One region of the Paenibacillus sp. UMB7766-LJ446 genome, then DNA from elsewhere that is predicted to be linked to it. Evidence: riboswitches for the same ligand, from Rfam matches in the RefSeq annotation. Region 1 holds a riboswitch; the other holds the start of a gene.
What was found. A riboswitch is a leader RNA that binds a small molecule or an ion and turns the genes downstream of it on or off. The one in region 1 is predicted to bind S-adenosylmethionine.

Region 1 (4,343 bases):
ATCTGGAGCAGGTTTACGAAAGACTGCGCATGATTCGAATCCGGTTTCGTCGTCATACAGAGGCGGAGCAGCATGCGGGCTAGATTGAACATAGATCGGTAGGTTTCATTCATAAGCGTACAAAAAAGACGAGGCGTTTCTCCAGATGCGGAGCGCTTCGTCTTTCTTAGTTAGTTCAAACCCAATCTTTTTTGCGGAAAATAAAGAACATGCTGAGGCCCAGTGTCACCATCAGGCCAATGACCACAAAATAACCATACTTCCAGTTCAACTCAGGCATGTTCGTGAAGTTCATACCATAGATGCCGGTGATGACCGTCAGCGGCATGAACACCGTCGTAATGGCGGTGAACACACGCATGATCTCATTCGCCCGGTTGGCGATACTGGATTGGTAAGCTTCTCGCAAGTTCCCCATCAAGTCGCGATAAGTCTCAAAGGTTTCGGATATTTTCACAGCATTCTCATAAATGTCACTGAAATACTTCTGCAGTTGATCATCAATAAGACGCAGATCTTTTTTGTTAAGTGTATTAATGACCTCTTTCTGAGGTCCCAGTACTTTCTTCAGCCATAGAATCTCACTGCGCAGCCCGATAATCTCATTCAAATGAGACTTCTTGGTGTGCATCAGGATATCTTCTTCAAGCTTCTCAATGCGCGCTTCAATCCGGTCACCAACTGTGAAATAATTATCAACAATCAAGTCAACCAGCAGATACAACAGCTTATCCGGCGTACTGATCTCCTGTTCCCACAGGATCGGCTTCAATGTTCTCAATTCACTGACTTTCTGTTTGGTCACACTGATAATAAAGTGTCTGCCAAGGAAGAGGTTGACGGCACGTAAAAAAATCTCTTCATCATCAAAACGAATGCTATTAATAACAATAAAATAATGGCTCTCATAAATTTCAATCTTCGGACGTTGTTCTTCGTCACTCAAGCAGTCTTCTACGGCCAGATCATGCATCATGAATAGCGGTTGAAGTACCGCCAAATCGTCTACGTCCGCATCAATCCAGTAAAATCCCTCCGCTGGTGGAGTCAGCGCCTGCTGAATGTCATCCACCGGAATAAATACACCGTTGTTTACCAACCGGATTTTCATTGTTCATCTACTCCTTCTGCACCCGCCAAATGGGCGGATTTCATCAATATGGGCGCAAAAAGAACAGATCAGCCGGTCGGCAGCGGATCCTGGAAGTCAGGACTGCGTTCGCTTTATAACCAAACGGAAGTAACGTCCCGCTGCCGGCATGCTGATATCAATTCTCTATGCAGTTTGTCGGAATTCGGCTGCCAGTCAGGCCTCGGGTCGCCATCCATTGAATATGTCACCTCTCACATAAGGGTTTACAACACTTGTCTAGTATACCGCTGGTACAGAGTCCTTTCAAGCGCAAAAATGTGTCGATTTCGCGCCCTGGAGCAGTGTATGACAACGGCTGACGAACGGTTCCGATCCAGATGAACAGACATTGAACTACACCTTGACGTGAGGGGATTAATGTTTTAAAGTAAACGGTGAACCACACTAGATTTTACAATTAAATAAAGCGAAATCTTATCAAGAGTAGGTGGAGGGACTGGCCCGATGAAACCCGGCAACCGGCGGTATACCGCACGGTGCTAATTCTTGCAGCGACCAAGTGTCCAAGTTGACACTGTTGTAACTGAGAGATGAGAGAGGCGCATATCTATTTACATATGACCTTTCTCGGAATCCGAGGAAGGTCTTTGTTATATGCACCGACTTCTCAGCAGTGATTTTCGCTAAGGAACTTGAGCTTGCCGCCAGCAATGTGGTTGCAATTCAGCGCCTGCAGGCAAGCTCATGGCAGCCTATAACTGTTCGGATGCGAATCGTATCGCAGCCGCAGTGGCTGCATCTATTTATGCTCAAGGAGGAGTTAGAACCACTATGCCAATCAAAATTCCAGACACACTGCCTGCCAAGGAAGTACTCGCAGGAGAGAACATCTTTGTCATGGACGAGACATCCGCTTATCAGCAGGATATTCGTCCGCTCCGTATCGCCATATTAAACCTGATGCCTACTAAGGAAACGACAGAAACTCAATTGCTTCGTCTGGTAGGTAACACACCCATTCAGGTAGATATCGTTCTGGTTCATCCGAAGTCTCATACGTCCAAGAACACATCCCAGGAATATTTAGACCTGTTCTACAAAACCTTTGACGAGATTGAGCACCGCCGTTTTGACGGCATGATCATTACAGGAGCTCCTGTAGAGCAAATGGATTTTGAAGACGTGAACTATTGGAAAGAAATCCAGGAGATCTTCGAATGGACCAAAACCAATGTGACCTCGACCATGCATATATGTTGGGCTTCCCAAGCGGGTTTATACCATCATTTCGGAGTTCCAAAGGTTCCGCTGGATGAAAAATGTTTTGGCGTATTCTCACACACGATCAACAGATCCAACGTGCCTTTGCTGCGTGGATTTGATGAAGTATTTAACGTTCCGCATTCCCGACATACGGAAGTGCGCCGTGAAGATATTGAAAAGAATGAAAGTCTCGAAATTTTGGCTGAATCGGAGGAAGCCGGTATTTTTCTGGTCGCCACCAAAGACGGCAAACAAATTTTCGCTACCGGACATGCCGAGTATGACCCGCTTTCATTAAAATGGGAATATGACCGGGATGCATCCAAAGGTATGGATATTGCGCTGCCGAGACATTATTTCCCGAATGACGACCCTTCCCGTGTGCCTCCGGCTACCTGGCGGGCACATGCAAACTTATTATTCTCTAATTGGCTCAATTACTATGTGTATCAAGAGACGCCTTACGATATTGGTCCGCAAATCTAATCGACATTACAGGAGGATGCTGCAATGGAAGACAACAAGTTGAAAATCGAAAGCCGATTGGCTCAAATCGGGTCTATCAATGAACCGGTAACGGGTGCCATTAATTTTCCGATCTATCAATCCACTGCGTTTCGCCACCCGAAGCTTGGACAAAGCACGGGGTTTGATTATATCCGTACGACCAATCCAACCCGTAAAGTATTGGAAGAAGCAGCGGCGGCATTGGAGTCGGGGGATGCAGGTTTTGCCTGTAGCTCCGGCATGGCAGCTTTGCAAACGATTTTCGCTTTATTCGGTCAAGGAGATCATCTAATTGTATCGCTGGATCTGTACGGGGGAACGTATCGTTTGCTTGAACGCATCCTGTCTCGATTCGGTGTGACAGCAAGTTACGTAGATACCAATGATCTTGCAGCTCTGGAAAGTATCCGTCAGCCGAACACAAAAGCAGTATTTATTGAGACACCAACTAATCCACTAATGATGATTACGAATGTGGAAGCGGTTTGCTCCTGGGCGAAGAGCCACAACTTGCTGACCATTGTGGATAATACACTACTGACTCCGTTCTTCCAGCGTCCAATTGAACTCGGTGCCGATATCATCATCCATAGTGCCACGAAGTATCTGGGTGGTCATAATGATGTCCTTGCCGGATTAATTATTACCAAAGGAGAAGAATTGTCGGCCGAAATGGCATTCCTGCACAATTCCATTGGTGCAGTGTTGTCTCCAAGCGACTCCTATCAGTTGATGAAAGGTATGAAGACACTTGCTCTTCGTATGGAGCGGCATGAGTATAATGCCTTGACGATTGCCAAGTACCTTTTGGAACACCCAGCCGTTAACGAAGTGTATCATCCTGGTTTGTCGGATCATCCCGGATTTGAAATACAGAATAAACAGTCGAGCGGGAACACAGGCATTTTCTCTTTCAAAGTAAAAGATGCCCGTTATGTTGAACCGCTGCTGCGTCATATTAAGCTGATTGCTTTTGCGGAAAGTCTCGGGGGAGTAGAGTCATTGATGACCTATCCTGCGGTACAGACCCATGCGGATATCCCGATTGAAATTCGTGACGCTGTAGGTGTGGATGACCGTCTGTTGCGCTTCTCTGTAGGGATCGAGCATGCCGAAGACCTGATTGCCGATCTGGGCAATGCACTCACAGCTGCACAGCAGGAGATTGAAGGAGGAACGCATCATGAGTGAGCAAAACAATAATGCCAACAATCCTGATCGGAATGTTCATTCCGACCTGAAGTTTGATACCAAGCTGCTGCATTTCGGTGACGAAATCGATAAAACAACCGGGGCTTCCAGCGTGCCGATTTACCAGGCCTCCACATTCCATCATTTTGATATTTTTAATCCGCCTCAACATGATTATAGCCGTTCGGGTAACCCGACTCGACAGGCATTGGAGGATTACATTACATTATTGGAAGGTGGAGCCCGCGGATTTGCCTATTCCTCCGGCATGGCTGCCATCTCCAGTGTG
Region 2 (4,343 bases), on a different contig from region 1:
CCCAAAAAGCCCTTTCGTATCCTTTATAAGATACGAAAGGGCTTTTCCATACAGGTCTGGCTCGGCTGGATATCCTTCAGCTCCGCCACTTCTTCGCAAGTTCGCCAATCTGATGTGGCGTAGTACGGCAACAGCCGCCAATGATTTTTGCACCCGCAGCAACCCATGCCTCCGAAGCATCACTCATACTGCCACATGTACCCTGTCCACTCCACGTCTTCGTTGCTGCATCGTATACTTCTCCCGAGTTCGGATACACAATAACAGGTTTATCGCTGGCACGGCTCAGAATACCGACCGCTTCCGTTACCAGTTCCATGGGAGCACAATTCAGCCCAATCGCAGCAAGCTGAGGTTCAGCTCCTAACAATCGTGCACACTCTTCCAATGGCGTGCCTTCACTGATCGCTGTCCCGTCTTTTAATGAGAAGGAGAGCCATGCATAGGCGTTCGGAAATTCTTTTAATAAAGCGATCAATACCTGTGCCTCCTGCAAGGATGGGATCGTCTCAAAGGCCAGAATATCCGCCCCTGCTTCCAGCAAGGCTGTGATCCGTGGACGATGAAACGCGCTTAACGTCTCGTCCGAGACACCATAGTGACCGACATACTCCGATCCATCAGCTAGATAAGCGCCGTAGGGCCCAACGGATGCAGCAACCATCGGTCGTGGCCGAGCCAAGACCCCTGTCTCCAAATCAGACGTTTGACGTTCCGTGCCGATTACCAGATTGCCCTCCGGTTTAACTGCCGTGTTTTCAAATCCCCCGTCCTGCACTTCTGCCCATACGTCATCTCTTGCCTGTGCAGCCAGCTGCACCGTCTTGCGAATCAGGTCTAACGCTTCTTGCTCTCCGATTCCTCTCTTGCGGAAGCCATCCACCGTCGCCTGATAACTGGATGTAATCGCACAGTCGGCTCCTGCGCGGAAATAATCCGCATGGACCTGAACGATAACATCTGGATTCTCGAGCAATACACGAGCCGACCATAGTGGATCATCCAGATCACACCCATGCTGTTCGAGTTCCGTGGCCAGCGCTCCATCCAGAATCATGACCGGATGTTTACGTAGGATTTGTTCTATGGGGTTAGTCTGTTGTGCTTGCGTCATGTACTTGTCCTCTTTTCTTGTTCACACGTTCTGTCAGATAATACGCTGCATAACATAGTACGATAAATGGAACCCCGCAATACAGCGCAATACGCTGTGTCGGGTCAAAGGCGATACCTATGCATGAAGCCAGGCATAATACAAACGAAATAATCGGTACCACCGGATAAAACGGCGTTCGGTAAACCAGGTCCTTTACCGAGTTACCCTCTCGAATATATTGCCTGCGGAACATATACTGTGAAGCGCTGATGCTCATCCACACCACAACAACCGCGAGGCCTGAGATGGATACCAGCGTAATATACACAGTACCCGGGGCAATAATACTGGACAGCAAAGCCAGACCGCCCCCAACCATGCTGATCATAAGTGCATTCAGCGGTACCCCGCGTTTGGTCAATTTGGCAAACCACGGAGAGATCGTTCTTTTGTCAGCCAGAGACCAGAGCATCCGTGAAGATGCATAAAGGCCCGAATTGGCAGCAGAGAGAATCGCCGTTAGAATAACAAAGTTCATAATGTCTGCTGCGTAAGGGACACCGACCCGCTCCATCACGGCCACGAATGGACTTTCAAGAACACTGGCATCCGACATCGGCAATAACGCAGAGAGAATAACGATCGTTCCAATAAAAAAGAGTATTAAACGCCACAACGTGGTATTGATGGCTTTTGGAATGGTCTTCTCGGGATTCTCTGTCTCTCCCGCAGCAATCCCAATCAATTCTGTGCCTGAGAATGCAAAGTTTACGGCAAGCATCGTCATCAGTATCGCAGTAGCCCCATTTGGAAACCAACCAGATGCAGTAATATTATTTAGAAATGGTGCTGGTTCCGAATCAGCCATTGGGATAATACCGAACATGGCTGCGCCTCCGAGAATAATAAAGACCACAATCGTAAGTACTTTTACCGATGAGAACCAGAACTCCGATTCCGCAAAAAATTTGACAGTCAGCGCGTTGAACAGGAAGATCATAAGCGCAAACAATGCGCTCCAGATCCATACATTCACTGAAGGAAACCAGCGCTGCATCAACAGCCCAGCCGCTGTAAATTCGGAACCGAGGGCAACCGTCCAGGTTAACCAATACAACCAGGCTACTGTATATCCTGTTGCCGGTCCGATGTATTTTGCCGCATAGCTATGAAACGCCCCTGTCTCTGGCATATGAACGGACAGCTCACCAAGACATAGCATGACCAGATAGACGACAATCGCTCCAATCAGGTAAGACAGAATCGTGCCGACCGGGCCTGCCTGCTGGATGGTATATCCAGAGCTAAGAAATAAGCCTGTACCAATGACTCCACCAAGTGAGAGCATAATTACATGCCGTGCTTGCATTTTGCGCTGAAAATGCCCTGTATCTTTGTTGTTATCCATGCCTGCTCCCCTAATTCTTCATCCAGAAAAACAAAAAGACACACTCTTCCTGAAGAGTGCGCCGTAACTGACAAATAAAAACAAACGCTCCTATCTATCAGGCTGTTCACCCGCTGGAATTAGCACAGTATCCTTCAGATCTGTTGCTGAGGCTTCTAAGGGCCAGTCCCTCCACCTCTCTGGATAAGAAAATGATTTTTTATAAATATAGCGATCTATCATGGTTGTGTCAACAATTAAATATCATCATCCATTTGTGGATAAGGGAAATCTCCAACCTCATCTTTAATCTGTCGATGATCCATAATCTGTGATTTTCATTTTCACATCATAGGTCACGGGAATCTGACTAAAGGTTTCATCCCAATTTTTTTTAACCTTTTTCCATACCTTCGGATATTTGATCCGCAACTGCTCTCCAAATCCGGCCACTTCCACCCGATAGGTGTGCTGCATTTTGTTCATAACCTGCTGTATTTGTTCTTTGGCTGTATCAGCGAACTGAACCTCACATTCCCGAATGTACTTTTCCGTAGAAGGAATTTCCGGAGCACTCCAATCTTCCATGAGCTGACCTTGTGATTCAACCTTTACATGAAAAGAAATGTCATCTCCGTGGACTTTTGGCACAATTTTGCTCTTAGTAGACTTGATTTCATAGACTATCGTATGTCCCTTTTTCGGTGCATACGATTTTAAGGCCCCTCCCTTAGCCTCCCCAGTGATCCAGGACAATCCTTGAAGATCCACCTGATTTAAGCTGCCGATCCACTTTTTCGTTTTCCCTTTATAGACGCCTGCTCCTGAGAATTTATGCTCTCCATCAGCAGTAAGGACATTTTGCAGCAAAAAGCTTGATCCTGACTGCATTTTGCCATCAAGTTCCGCGAGGGATACAGGAGGAAGAATTTTATTGTTACGATATGCATTATTCACCAACCCTCTCAGATAAAAGGCTGGGATTTCTCCCGGCTCCTTGGAGCTAAGAGCATCCAAAGCGCGTCCTTTGCTCACCAGAACAAGGGAACTGGGTCGGATATCATTGTCCCGCAAAATAAAATCAAGCAGCTGCTCCAGGCTATATTTTTTCGACAACTCTTGGGAAACGACAATAACCTTTAAATGATGACCAATGAGTGGACGGTCTCTTCTTAGAGCAAACTGACGAAAGATCTGAAAAAGGGAATCTCCGGTAAGCTGTTCATTCATAAAGGTTTGTCCGCCGGAAGAACCACCACTGGAACTGCTTTGATTTCCCTGTTTCCCCCCAACTTGTGGGACAATCTGTACGGTAGATGTAAATACATTGTTTTTGGGATAATGGCCTCCTTGTTTATTAATGTCCTGTTCAAATTTCGATTCCTCAGCGACGTCCAGTCCCAGACCCACATAAACACTTAAATCTTCGATCTCTTTGCTGCTCCAGCACCCTGAGGCAAAAACCAGCAGCGCCGTTGATAAAATGGTTAATTTCTTTCTGATCCTGTTCAATTGTACTTGCCTCCTTTCTTTCGGAACATGCTCAACAACAGAAGCAATAGTGGCAAAACACCAAATAAATAAATGGATGCAATCCCCAAAATGTCGCCGAGTTTGAACGTTTCGTCCACGTTCTGTGGAAGCATAGCAGTGATGTAACTGATCGGGAGCAGAATGATCAGAAAAGGTAGCATTTTTTTCTTGAACAATTGAGAACATCCAAGAGAAGCGGCATAATGCGTGATGGTAGACGTAGAGAAAATTTGCATAATCCAAATAACTAGTAGCAGAGATTCGAACCGTTCAAAGAACAATCCCTCAATCTCAAAGCTGCGCATCAAATCAAGGGTTGGCCACGTT

Region 2: another riboswitch for S-adenosylmethionine. It lies ahead of mmuP (S-methylmethionine permease); the one in region 1 lies ahead of metA (homoserine O-acetyltransferase MetA).

The regions. Positions count from the first base shown of each region.
Region 1 is NZ_JASOYM010000001.1:494,062-498,404, reverse strand. Features, by position in the region: gene QP794_RS02350 (HRDC domain-containing protein) at 1-83, shown strand, start outside; gene corA (magnesium/cobalt transporter CorA) at 176-1,111, opposite strand; SAM riboswitch class I at 1,565-1,690, shown strand; gene metA (homoserine O-acetyltransferase MetA) at 1,925-2,842, shown strand; gene QP794_RS02335 (aminotransferase class I/II-fold pyridoxal phosphate-dependent enzyme) at 2,867-4,054, shown strand; gene QP794_RS02330 (trans-sulfuration enzyme family protein) at 4,047-4,343, shown strand, end outside.
Region 2 is NZ_JASOYM010000013.1:27,768-32,110, reverse strand. Features, by position in the region: gene mmuM (homocysteine S-methyltransferase) at 77-1,114, opposite strand; gene mmuP (S-methylmethionine permease) at 1,092-2,504, opposite strand; SAM riboswitch class I at 2,592-2,694, opposite strand; gene QP794_RS25905 (Ger(x)C family spore germination protein) at 2,790-3,995, opposite strand; gene QP794_RS25900 (spore germination protein) at 3,992-4,343, opposite strand, start outside.